Regions from separate parts of the Vibrio sp. QJM3NY_35 genome, predicted to be linked through region 1. Evidence: predicted binding sites of a transcription regulator. Region 1 holds the regulator's gene; the other holds the start of a gene.
The links. Region 1 encodes CRP, which controls carbon source genes, mostly activating them, when cyclic AMP is high. Its sites were predicted from a motif close to TGTGANNNNNNTCACA; they were not measured.
Positions count from the first base shown of each region.

Region 2: the regulator CRP is predicted to act here: its motif matches at 2,799-2,814, upstream of ectA (diaminobutyrate acetyltransferase).

Region 1 covers NZ_CM173507.1:3,076,555-3,082,247, reverse strand. Annotated here, with positions in the region: gene astD (succinylglutamate-semialdehyde dehydrogenase) at 1-346, shown strand, start outside; gene AC3CH3_RS14025 (2-oxoadipate dioxygenase/decarboxylase family protein) at 560-1,351, shown strand; gene crp (cAMP-activated global transcriptional regulator CRP) at 1,536-2,168, opposite strand; gene AC3CH3_RS14015 (phosphoribulokinase) at 2,408-3,277, opposite strand; gene AC3CH3_RS14010 (YheU family protein) at 3,355-3,567, opposite strand; gene AC3CH3_RS14005 (hydrolase) at 3,663-4,655, opposite strand; gene AC3CH3_RS14000 (TIGR02444 family protein) at 4,931-5,401, opposite strand; gene AC3CH3_RS13995 (ABC transporter ATP-binding protein) at 5,398-5,693, opposite strand, start outside.
Region 2 covers NZ_CM173508.1:846,481-852,173, forward strand. Annotated here, with positions in the region: gene AC3CH3_RS19190 (nucleoside/nucleotide kinase family protein) at 1-618, shown strand, start outside; gene AC3CH3_RS19195 (phosphatase) at 637-1,383, shown strand; gene AC3CH3_RS19200 (hypothetical protein) at 1,517-1,732, opposite strand; gene AC3CH3_RS19205 (DUF5062 family protein) at 2,182-2,442, shown strand; gene ectA (diaminobutyrate acetyltransferase) at 2,911-3,444, shown strand; gene ectB (diaminobutyrate--2-oxoglutarate transaminase) at 3,480-4,745, shown strand; gene AC3CH3_RS19220 (ectoine synthase) at 4,759-5,145, shown strand; gene AC3CH3_RS19225 (aspartate kinase) at 5,224-5,693, shown strand, end outside.

The sequences.
Region 1 (5,693 bases):
AGATGAAGAGTACTTCGGTCCATTACTGCAAGTGGTTCGTTACCAATCGCTAGAGCAAGCGGTCGAGTTAGCTAACGACACTCGTTTTGGTTTATCTGCTGGCTTAGTATCAACAGATGATTCTGAATGGGAATACTTCGTGGACCATATCCGTGCGGGTATTGTTAACCGTAACCGTCAGCTAACAGGCGCAAGTGGTGATGCACCGTTTGGTGGCCCGGGTGCTTCGGGCAACCTACGCCCAAGTGCTTACTACGCAGCGGACTACTGTGCTTATCCTATGGCTTCAATGGAAGGTGGCGAAACTCAACTTCCGGCAACGTTTAGCCCGGGTATTGAGCTTTAATTTAGGCTAATGAGTCCTAGGCTCATGCGTTAAGTTTGAAATAGGGAAGTGGTGTTATCGCTTCCCTTTTCCATCACGTCCGACATCTAGATTGGGCGGTAGATAATAATAGAAAAAGTATGTCACAGGCTGATGGCTGCTGACTCTGTGTCTCAGCCTCTCCCTCTCTAATCCAAATTACTAGCTTGCTAGAACCTCTGACAAGGAGTCACCATGACGCCCGATCTACTCTTTAAATCACTTTGGGACGATTACATTCACAGGCTTTGTCCATCGGCTGAGAAAGTGCATCACTTGCTGAAAGAAGACGAAGCGCTGATTAATGATCACATTGCACTGCGTACTTTCAATGTTGCTCCTTTGGGTATTGAAACATTAGCGAAGCCTTTCCTTGAATTAGGCTATCAGGCGTGTGGCGACTACTTGTTTGAGAGTAAGAAGTTAGTGGCTAAACATTACGAGCACCCAGATCCAAAACAACCAAAAGTGTTCATTAGTGAGTTGAAGGTAGAAGAGTGTTCAAGTGACTTGCAACAGATCGTTGCTAAGTTGGTTGAGCAAGTGGACGCAAGTAAGCTTCAAGGCCATGAGTTCTTGTTTGGCGGTCGTCTTTGGGATTTGAGCTTCGCTGACTTCCAAGTGCTCGCAAAAGAGAGCGAATACGCGTCTTGGCTCGCGGCTCATGGATATGGTGCAAACCACTTTACGGTGAGTGTGAACCAGCTAAATGAATTTGATGAAGTGCAGGCGGTGAATGACTACCTGAGCGAGTCAGGCTTCACGATCAATGCATCTGGCGGTCAGGTTAAAGGCTCTCCAGAGGTCTTATTAGAGCAATCATCAACAATGGCAGACAAAGTCCCAGTTTCATTTGTTGAAGGCAATGAGATGATTCCTGGGGGCTTCTATGAGTTCGCTAAGCGTTATGCGATGGTCAACGGTGAGCTTTACACAGGTTTTGTTGCAGCATCAGCTGACAAAATCTTTGAGAGCACCAACGGTTAAAGAAAGATACGAGCACGGATTTTGTCCTATAGATGCGAGTACGCTTCGCTTCGAGACAGTTTGTGCTTGGAAGCTGTAGGTGTTCTATTCGCATCTCGTATCTGCTCTATAGATCTTAAGAAAACAAAAAAGCCACCAAACTCGCATTTGGTGGCTTTCAAATTTTTGGCTCAGTTAATCGAGATTAACGAGTGCCGTATACCACGATAGTTTTACCGTGTGCAGAAATTAGGTTCTGCTCTTCTAGCATCTTCAAGATACGACCAACTGTCTCACGAGAACAACCAACGATCTGGCCAATCTCTTGACGAGTGATCTTGATTTGCATGCCGTCAGGGTGAGTCATTGCATCTGGCTGTTTCGCTAGGTTTAGTAGCGTTTGAGCGATACGACCTGTTACGTCAAGGAACGCTAAGTCACCAACCTTTTGGCTAGTTACTTGTAGACGGTTTGCCATTTGCGCTGAAAGACGCATTAGGATATCTGGGTTCACTTGGATAAGTTGACGGAATTTCTTGAAAGAAATTTCAGCTACTTCACAAGGAGATTTAGCACGAACCCAAGCAGTACGCTCTTGGTCTTCTTCGAACAAGCCAAGCTCACCGATGAAGTCGCCTTGGTTTAGGTAAGAAAGAATCATTTCCTTACCTTCTTCGTCTTTGATAAGAACTGCCACAGAACCTTTAACGATGTAGTACAAGGTTTCTGCCTTTTCACCAGCATGAATCAAAGTACTTTTTGAAGGGTACTTATGAATATGACAGTGTGAAAGGAACCACTCTAATGTTGGATCGGTTTGAGGTTTACCTAGAACCATAATATCTCACTTCCTCTGCAGGGTATGCTTGCCGCTTTCCGTATTTTAGCTAAGCCTGGATTGACTTGTAGGATAAGAGCACTCGTTGAGCGCTGCAAGCTATCTTGTGTTTCGTTTAAGAATAGTATCCTTTTTCAGGTACTATTTCTTGATTTTAATCGTGACCAAGCTACGATTTTTTACGCAAAATTGTGCACATGATCACGGTATGAAAAGTAATCAACCAGAATGTCGTTTTGTTAACCTATTTTTCCGGTTTCGATAAGTTGTTGCAGGATTGGCCTCACAATGAGCTCCATAGCAAAACTCATCTTGCCGCCTGGCACCACTAGCGTGTTATGGCGAGACATAAAAGAGCCATCAATCATAGCCAGAAGGTAGGGGAAATCGACGTTTTTGATGCCACGCAAACGTATAACTACGAAGCTTTCGTCTAAACTTGGAATTCCTTTGGCGTTAAGTGGGTTCGATGTATCTACGGTTGGAACACGCTGAAAGTTTATGTGAGTGCGCGAAAATTGCGGGGTAATGTAGTTGAGGTAATCATCCATTGAACGAACAATGGAGTCCATTACCGCTTCGCGTGAGTGACCACGATCGCGAGTGTCACGAACGAATTTTTGAATCCACTCTAAGTTGACGATGGGCACCATGCCGATCAGCAAATCGACGTGTTGAGAAACGTTAATGTCGCCATCAACCACACCGCCGTGCAAGCCTTCGTAAAACATCACATCGGAATTTTCCGGGATCTCTTGCCATGGCGTGAAGGTGCCCGGCATTTGATTGTAAGGCACGGCTTCATCAAAGGTGTGCAGGTAGCTTCTTACTTTACCTGTACCTTCGTTACCGTATTTACGGAAGAACTCTTCTAGCGCACCAAAGTCGTTGGCTTGAGGACCAAAGTAGCTGATGTGCTTACCTTGCTCGCGCGCTTTACGGATCTCGACATCCATCTCTGGACGTGTGAAGCGATGGAAACTATCCCCTTCAACCCAAGCTGCCTTCACGTCCATCATATTGAACATTTTACGGAAGGCTTCTGAGGTAGTGGTGGTGCCGGCTCCAGATGAACCCGTCACCGCAATAATTGGATGTTTAGCGGACATGACAACCCTTGTCTTTTGAGTAACTTACTTGTTAGCAATCGTTTACCACTATAACACGGCTCCTTTATGAGCGCAGCTTAGAAGCGTTTTGTGACTTGAATATCAACGGTTTCATGGAGTTCAGAAAACACGATGCTGACTTCTCCTGAAGCTAATTGATGTTTCACTTGGTCAATCTTGTTTTGCAGTGAAACCTCTACGTCGCCGTAGTCTGTGCCTTCACGCAGCACGAATTCTTTGATGAGGTTTTCCAGTGTCTCTGGTGCAATGTCTTGCCATGGGATGATCATAAATACTTCTCTCTTTTATGTTCATAAATAGGTTTATTGATGTAGAAATGCGTGTGCTTAGTAATGTTTTGCTTCTATTTACTAAGGCTCGGTCATTATGCCGAATCTTGGATACTTTCATAGTAGGCAGGCAAGGCTTCTTCTAACCAAAATCTTGGCTTGAGTGTGCTGCCAGTAATAAACCCAACATGGCCGCCTTTTTGAAACAGTCGATAATCGATGTTATCGGGCAGAACGAATTTTGGGATCACATCATCGGTCATGAAAGGGTCGTCTTTGGCATGAATGATCTGCGTCGGCAGTTTAATCTTATTGAGCTTAGGCAGCGCAGAACATTGCGCATAATAGTCTTGGGCATTTTTGAAGCCGTGCAGAGGCGCAGTGATTCGTTCATCAAACTCATACAGTTTGGTTATGTTCTTGATGGCTTCAGCTGTGATGCCAAGTTTTTCCTGTAGCAAGTTAACTTTTTTTAGCGCATTCGATTTTAGAGAGTTGAGCAGGTACTTCTTATAAAGCTTGGAGAAACCGCGCTCAATGCGACTAGAGCAACACGCTAAGTCAAATGGAGCAGATACGATTGTCGCCGCCGACAGCAATGGGTCGTCTGCGTACTCAGCTAAATAGTTCGCCAGCATGTTTCCACCTAAAGATATGCCAACCGCAACCTTAGGGTTATTCGGAAACTGCGCGTGTAGGTGTCTTAGGAAAAAGCGCGCATCTTCGACCTCACCTGAATGGTAAGCGCGAGCCAGGCGATTGGGTTTTCCGCTGCAGCCTCTGAAGTGCATCATTACCGATAACCAACCATCTTTAGCAAATGCATTCATCAGTCCGTTGGCGTAAGGGCTCTCAAAGCTACCTTCTAAACCATGGAATAGAACGAATATCGGCTTGTTACTTCGATCATCATTGCTTGGGTTGTCACCGTCGGGTGATTCGCTCCAAGCAAGATCAAGAAAGTCACCATCGGGAGTTTCTAAGGTTTGCCAGTGAGGATGAAACAGCGCCTGTTTTCTAATAAACCGTGGCACTAAGGTTTGTAAGTGCGGATTAGAGAGACCAGCGGCTGCGGTAAATATTGTCATAAAAACGATCCATGCTTCTTTGATGGGCTTTGATAACGTGTTGAGCTTGCAGTGAAACGCCCACGTTTTTATTTGAGCTTGGTTGATTCTCGGCATAAGCGCAAGGCTTTCACTTGTACGAGATACAAAAACAGGCTATGGGTAACCAGTTGAATAATATCAATGTTAGGTGCCTTAAAAACTTCATTGTGCATATTAGTCAGTGCATGCACATGAAGAGAGACAGGGCGCAGTTAAGCTTGGATCTTGATTGAGTAAAAAGGAAAGAGAATGAGCTAGGGCTGAGGTGCTGGTTCAGAAAAAGCGTCGTAGAGGTTTTCTGCTCCTAATAAACGACAGTACTGAAACGCGAGCGGTGATTGCTGGTTAGCGTAAAGTTGTAGGGAGTTTATACAGTCGACGAGATCGGACTGTTGTTGCTTTTCAAGCTGTAACTCAAACTGTAAGGCTTCACGGTATAGTGAGTCGACAACGTGTGCTTTGAGATGTTTACGTAGCTCTCGATAACTATGAAGCAGGGTTTCAGAGCGGCTTAAGCACTGGTGTACTTTGTGCCACTCCTCTTCAGCAAAAGACAATTGCTGCTCATCAAGCCATTTGAGAAGCAGCAGTAGATTGACGTTGCCGTGGAATTGGTTTTGCAAAGCTAGGCACGCATCCTTTACACCGCGCACACTGTAATATTGAAGGCTAAATTGCCATAGTCGTTCCAGTGTTAGTGATATTGGGGCGTGCTCTGGGCTCATAAGCTATCCATATCCTGTTCCATCTGCTCAAGCTCTTCTTGAGTGGACATCCAATCCATTTCAACTTCTTCTAGCTGTGACTTACTGCTCGCTTGGAGAGCGAGTACTTTATTCAGTTTAGCCTTATTTTCAGCTTCATACAGTGAAGTGTCGGATAATTCTTGCTCGGCTTCTTCAAGAGCCTGCGTTAATTTATCCATCTGCTTTTCAAATTGAGTCAGCTTTTTACGCAGTGGTGCCGTCAGTTTACGGAACTCGGCTTCTTTACGTTTCTGCTCTTTTTTCGCTGCTG
Region 2 (5,693 bases), on a different replicon from region 1:
AAAGAACGTACGATTATCTTTTTGTGTGCCCCCCCTGGCAGTGGTAAATCGACGTTAGCCGCGTTTTGGGAGCATTTGTCCCATCAACAAACCAACGTTGAGCCACTTCAGGTATTGCCATTTGACGGTTTTCATTACCCCAATGAGATATTGGACTCAAACTACATCGTTCGTGATGAAGAGAAAATTAAACTCCGTACCATTAAAGGCTCTCACGAAACGTTCAATCTAACCTCGTTGATCGATAAGTTAAAACAGCTGAAAGTAAAAAATCCTACATGGCCGTACTACGATAGAAATCTTCATGACCCTGTGGATGACGCAATCTCGGTAGACAAGGACATTGTCGTGATTGAAGGCAACTGGTTGTTACTGAACGAGCCAGTTTGGAATGGATTGCATGAGTTGGCTGATTTCACCATCTTCATAGACACCGACGCTAAGTTCCTCGAAGAGCGCTTAGTAAACCGCAAGGTGCGAGGAGGTACCACATTAGAAGAAGCGGTAGAGTTCTATAAAAATTCAGACTCAAAAAACGTCGATAAAGTGTTAGACCATTCTATCCCTGCTGACCTAACACTCTTCATGAATCAAGACGGCTCGTTTCAAATCAATTAAACAATTTAGGAGGTCATAATGGAGATTGTTGTCGACAGCCATACTCATACATTGGCAAGTGGCCATGCCTATAGCACCATTATCGAAAATGCACTGGCATCGAAAAATAAGGGGCTAAAACTCCTTTGTACAACGGATCATGCTCCTGAAATGCCGGGAGCCCCCCACTACTGGTTTTTCAATAACCAAAGGATTTTGCCCCGTTTTCTGCACGATGTAGGTATCTTGCGGGGTGTGGAAGCCAACACATTGAATACTGCTGGAGAGTTGGATCTTCCTCCTTCTTCTTACCAACATTTAGACTGGGTGATTGCGAGCTTGCATGAGCCAGTTTTCAAGCCATCGACGGAACAAGAACATACACAGGCGTTAATCAACGTCATTAGGAGTGGCAAAGTTGATGTGCTAGGGCACTTAGGGAACCCAAACTACAAGTTCGATATGGAAGCGGTTCTGCTGTGCGCAAAGGAGCACAATGTTGCAATTGAAGTGAACAATACGTCACTGACAGGCAAGAGCCGAAAAGGAAGCGATGTGCGATGCTCAAAAATTGTCGAGATCGGTAAACGAATCGGCGTTTATTTCTCAACGGGTTCTGATGCTCACTTCTGTGAAGAAATCGCTCGTTTGGATCTTGTAAAATTATTACTTGAAAAGCACAGTGTTGAAGAAGACAAAATCATCACTACCTCAACATCTCGTTTCCTAAACTTTTTACTTTTACGCGGGAAGAGTAGGATCGAAGAGTTTTCAGAGCTCTATTAAGCTTCTGTTTTACTAATCAAGATTGATACTAAAAAGAAAAGCCCAAAGCTAATAGCTTTGGGCTTTCTGTATTCGGAGCCTGCATTTTATAATGAAGTTTAGAAAAGAGAATGCTTGGCGAATATAGGGCTGATTAATGCATACCTGAACGCATTTTGTCGCAGAGTGCAAAGAACACGAATAGGATAAAGCATACTAGCGCGACACACAGCGAGGCTATGATGGTTGTGGCATCTTTGGAAATCAGTGGAACGACGATAGAAGCCAACGCGACCAACATAACAAGGATATGAACGATTCGTCCAAGAATAGGGTTTTTATGACAGAATGAAGCCCATAGGTAACGCATTTTTAACACCCGTACAATATTAGTGGATTTATTCTATTTTCTTAATGAGTATTTTGTAAATAGGTTTTGGTTACAGGTGTTCATAAATATGATCTAAGTCGTTCTAGTATAAAACTGGTTAAATAACATAAAGTTATTCTATATTGATAGAATACGTAACATTTATATTAGAATCATGGTATTCCGTATTCTTTAGTATTGTAAGTCAAATATTGTTCGATTTTTGGTTTCTTGACTGAAGATCTCATTTATTGAGTCTTCTATTAAGAGGCTGGTTGCTTACTAATATTTACCTAGTAAATATCACTCAGGCTACAATCAAAATTTTAACCAGCTACACTTTTTCTGTTATTTATCAAAGCGACGCCTCAAATTGAGAGCGAGGTAATCTTGTGAGTTGTTCGGTTTGATATACTCAGTACTCGTTCGATAAAGATGATGGAGATGATATGTCGAAAACCGCGAAGATCATTAATGAAGATAAGCTGGTAAAAAAAGCAGTTGAAGTCGGTTTTAAGATGGCAAAACTACAAGGTTTTGATTTGCCAAATTCATCTCAACCGATAAAGGTTAAAGCGGTGTACTTGTTCCTTGTTGAAGTCAATCAGATCACACCTCTCCCTGAGAGCAAGCTTGATGGTGCGAACATCAAGAAGCGTTTAGCACTCTGGCTTCATAATGCACTTCCTGACAATGACCCTTTGAAGTAAACCTTTTCTAAGCTGATATTCCTGAACTCGTTCCCTCTGAGTTCATTATTCATCGATATGTTAGATAAGAAACCTAGCGAGCTCTCGCTAGGTTTTTTGTTTTTTTAAGACAGGTATTTTAATAGTGGATAACGAGTCGCTGCCATTAGAAGCGTTGCTATCGACTCGACAGAATGTTCAGCATTGAGAGTTTTGGTGATTTATGCCGCTTGTTTAGCAATCTGAGCATCGTTATTTTCTAATAACTCTAACTTTCTTTTGGCGCTTATTCCGTTTAAGACATTTTCTTAAAATCCTCATCAATAAAATACATTAGAGCTCAAAATATTATTTTATTCATGGCGATCGTTATTAAGTGTGATTTGTGTCACTTTTTTCTAATTTTAAAGGTTAGGTTGTTGATCTTATCAGGCAGTAAATGCTCATAATAAAAAGGAATTTAATTAGAGCTCAAAGGATTTTATCGGTATGATTACATCAGCGCCTTGGATCTTGTATCCAGAGGTTGTAGAAAAAATGATTGAAAAGTGGAATTTTCGCGAGCCAGAAGTTTCGGATGGCAACAACATTTATCAATTAATTTCAGAGTGCCCTCCATTAGACACTAACTCTTCATATTGCAATTTCTTGCAGTCTACTCACTTTAGTAAAACTTGCATTTTAGTGGAGCATGAAGGTGACCTTGCTGGCTTTATTTCTAGCTACCGGAAACCTAGTGAGCCCAATGTTCTCTTTATTTGGCAAGTAGCGGTGGCGCCTAAGTTTAGAGGTAATGCTTTAGCCTACAAGATGCTGAACACCTTACTTAATCGAGAGTGCCTAAAGAGCATTGAAGCGATAGAAACGACTATCACTAAATCAAACCAAGCGTCTTGGGCACTGTTCAAAAAGCTGGACGAAAAAAACGGTAACACCGGGCGAGTGACTACTTTCTTAGATGAAAACCTTCATTTTAACGGGCAGCACGATACCGAGTATCTCTATCGAATCCTCCTCAAATAATCAAACACTTATAGGAATTAAATAACGGCATTATCATGGATATTTTTAAGAAGCAGGAATCTAACGTACGTTCTTACTCGAATAGTTTTCCAGTAACTTTTGCTAAATCAAAAGGCTGCTGGCTTGAAACAAAACAAGGTGATCGTTACCTCGATTTTCTTGCTGGAGCAGGATCTCTCAATTACGGTCACAACAATCCAATACTAAAGCAAGCTCTACTTGAGTACATTGAAATGGATGGAATTACACATGGCTTAGATATGCATTCAGAAGCCAAAGCTGAATTTCTAGAAGCTCTTAGTCGCTTTATTTTGGAACCTCGAGCATTAGATTACAAAGTTCAATTTACCGGCCCGACAGGAACAAATGCGGTTGAGGCAGCGATTAAATTGGCAAAAAAAGTGACTAGTCGAAGCAGTATTGTTGCATTTACCAATGGCTTTCATGGTTGTACGGCGGGTGCATTGGCTGCTACAGGCAACCAACACCACAGGCAAGGTGCGGGCTCAAATCTGAACAATGTTACGCGTTTGCCATTTGAAGGTTACGCTGGAATTGATGGTTTAAAATTATTTGAAACGATGTTAGCCGATAATTCCGCTGGTATGGATAAACCTGCCGCCGTTTTATTGGAAACAGTTCAGGGTGAAGGTGGGTTAAATGTCGCTTCAAATGAATGGCTACAGAAGTTAAGCAAAATCTGTAAAGCCCACGATATCCTATTTATTGTGGATGATATTCAAGCCGGTTGTGGTCGAACAGGAACGTTTTTTAGCTTTGAACCTTCAGGTATAAAACCAGATATCGTTACGCTATCTAAGTCGATAAGTGGTTATGGCTTACCGATGGCTGTGGTTTTATTAAAACCTGAACTAGACAAGTGGGAGCCGGGAGAACACAACGGCACCTTCCGTGGTAACAACCATGCGTTCATTACTGCTGCGAAAGCGTTAGAAATGTATTGGTCAAATGATGATTTTGAAAATCATATTCAACGTAGCTCAAGCATGGTCGATGATGTCATTCAACGCAATCTCAAGCGTTTCCCTGAGCTATTTGTTCAACGCAAGGGACGCGGAATGATGATTGGCATTGAATGTAAAGATGGGAACACAGCTGATGAGATTGCAAAAGTGTGTTTTGACAAGGGCATGGTAATTGAGACCGCAGGTCCAAACGATGAAATCTTGAAGTTCTTTTGTCCATTAACCATTTCAGAATCGGAATTGATGCAAGGTTTAACTATTTTCGAAGACTCAGTTGAAGTGGTAGCAACCAAGCATTTCAAGAAAGCATCGTAATAGGGAGAGTAAAATGATTGTTAGAACACTTGATGAATGTCGTAATAGTGAAAGACGTATTGTATCGGATAACTGGGAAAGTACTCGCATGTTATTGAAAGATGACAATATGGGATTTTCTTTTCATATCACAACAATTTACGAAGCGACAGAAACACATATCCATTACCAAAACCACTTGGAGTCTGTGTTTTGTATGAGTGGTGAAGGGGAGATTGAAGTCGTTGGTGGTAAAACTTACCCAATCAAACCCGGTACGTTGTACATCCTAGATAAGAATGATGAGCATTATTTACGCGCATATAAAAACAAAGAAATGACAATGGCTTGTGTGTTTAACCCACCAATTACTGGCGCTGAAGTACACGATGAAAACGGCGTTTATCCACTCGTTGATTAACCCATATCTTCAGGGGTGATATCTCACCCCCCCCTCTATTATTTCGTCTTTAATCTCTTCAAGAACAAAAGGTCTTTTATGACATTTACCGTAGAAAAAATCGGCGGTACATCAATGACAGCATTTGATGCTGTGCTCGACAATATTATTCTCCGCCCTCAAAATCCGTATAACCGAATCTTTGTTGTGTCCGCATACAGCGGTATGACGGATGCATTGTTGGAATGTAAAAAAACAGGTAAGCCTGGTGTCTATCAATTGATAGCGATGCGTGACGATTCGTGGAAGGATGCTCTATCTTATATTGAACGCCGCATGCTATTGACCAATGAGCATATTTTTGCGGATCCAATGAATCGTATGAGAGCAGATAAGTTCATCCGGTCTCGTATTTCAGAAGCTAAAAACTGTATTACTAACATTCTTGAAACGTGCCAATACGGACAGTTTTCACTGAGACATTATTTACCACAGATTAGAGAGTTTCTTTCTTCAATTGGAGAGTCACATAGTGCATACAACACGGCTCTTAAATTAAAAAACATTGG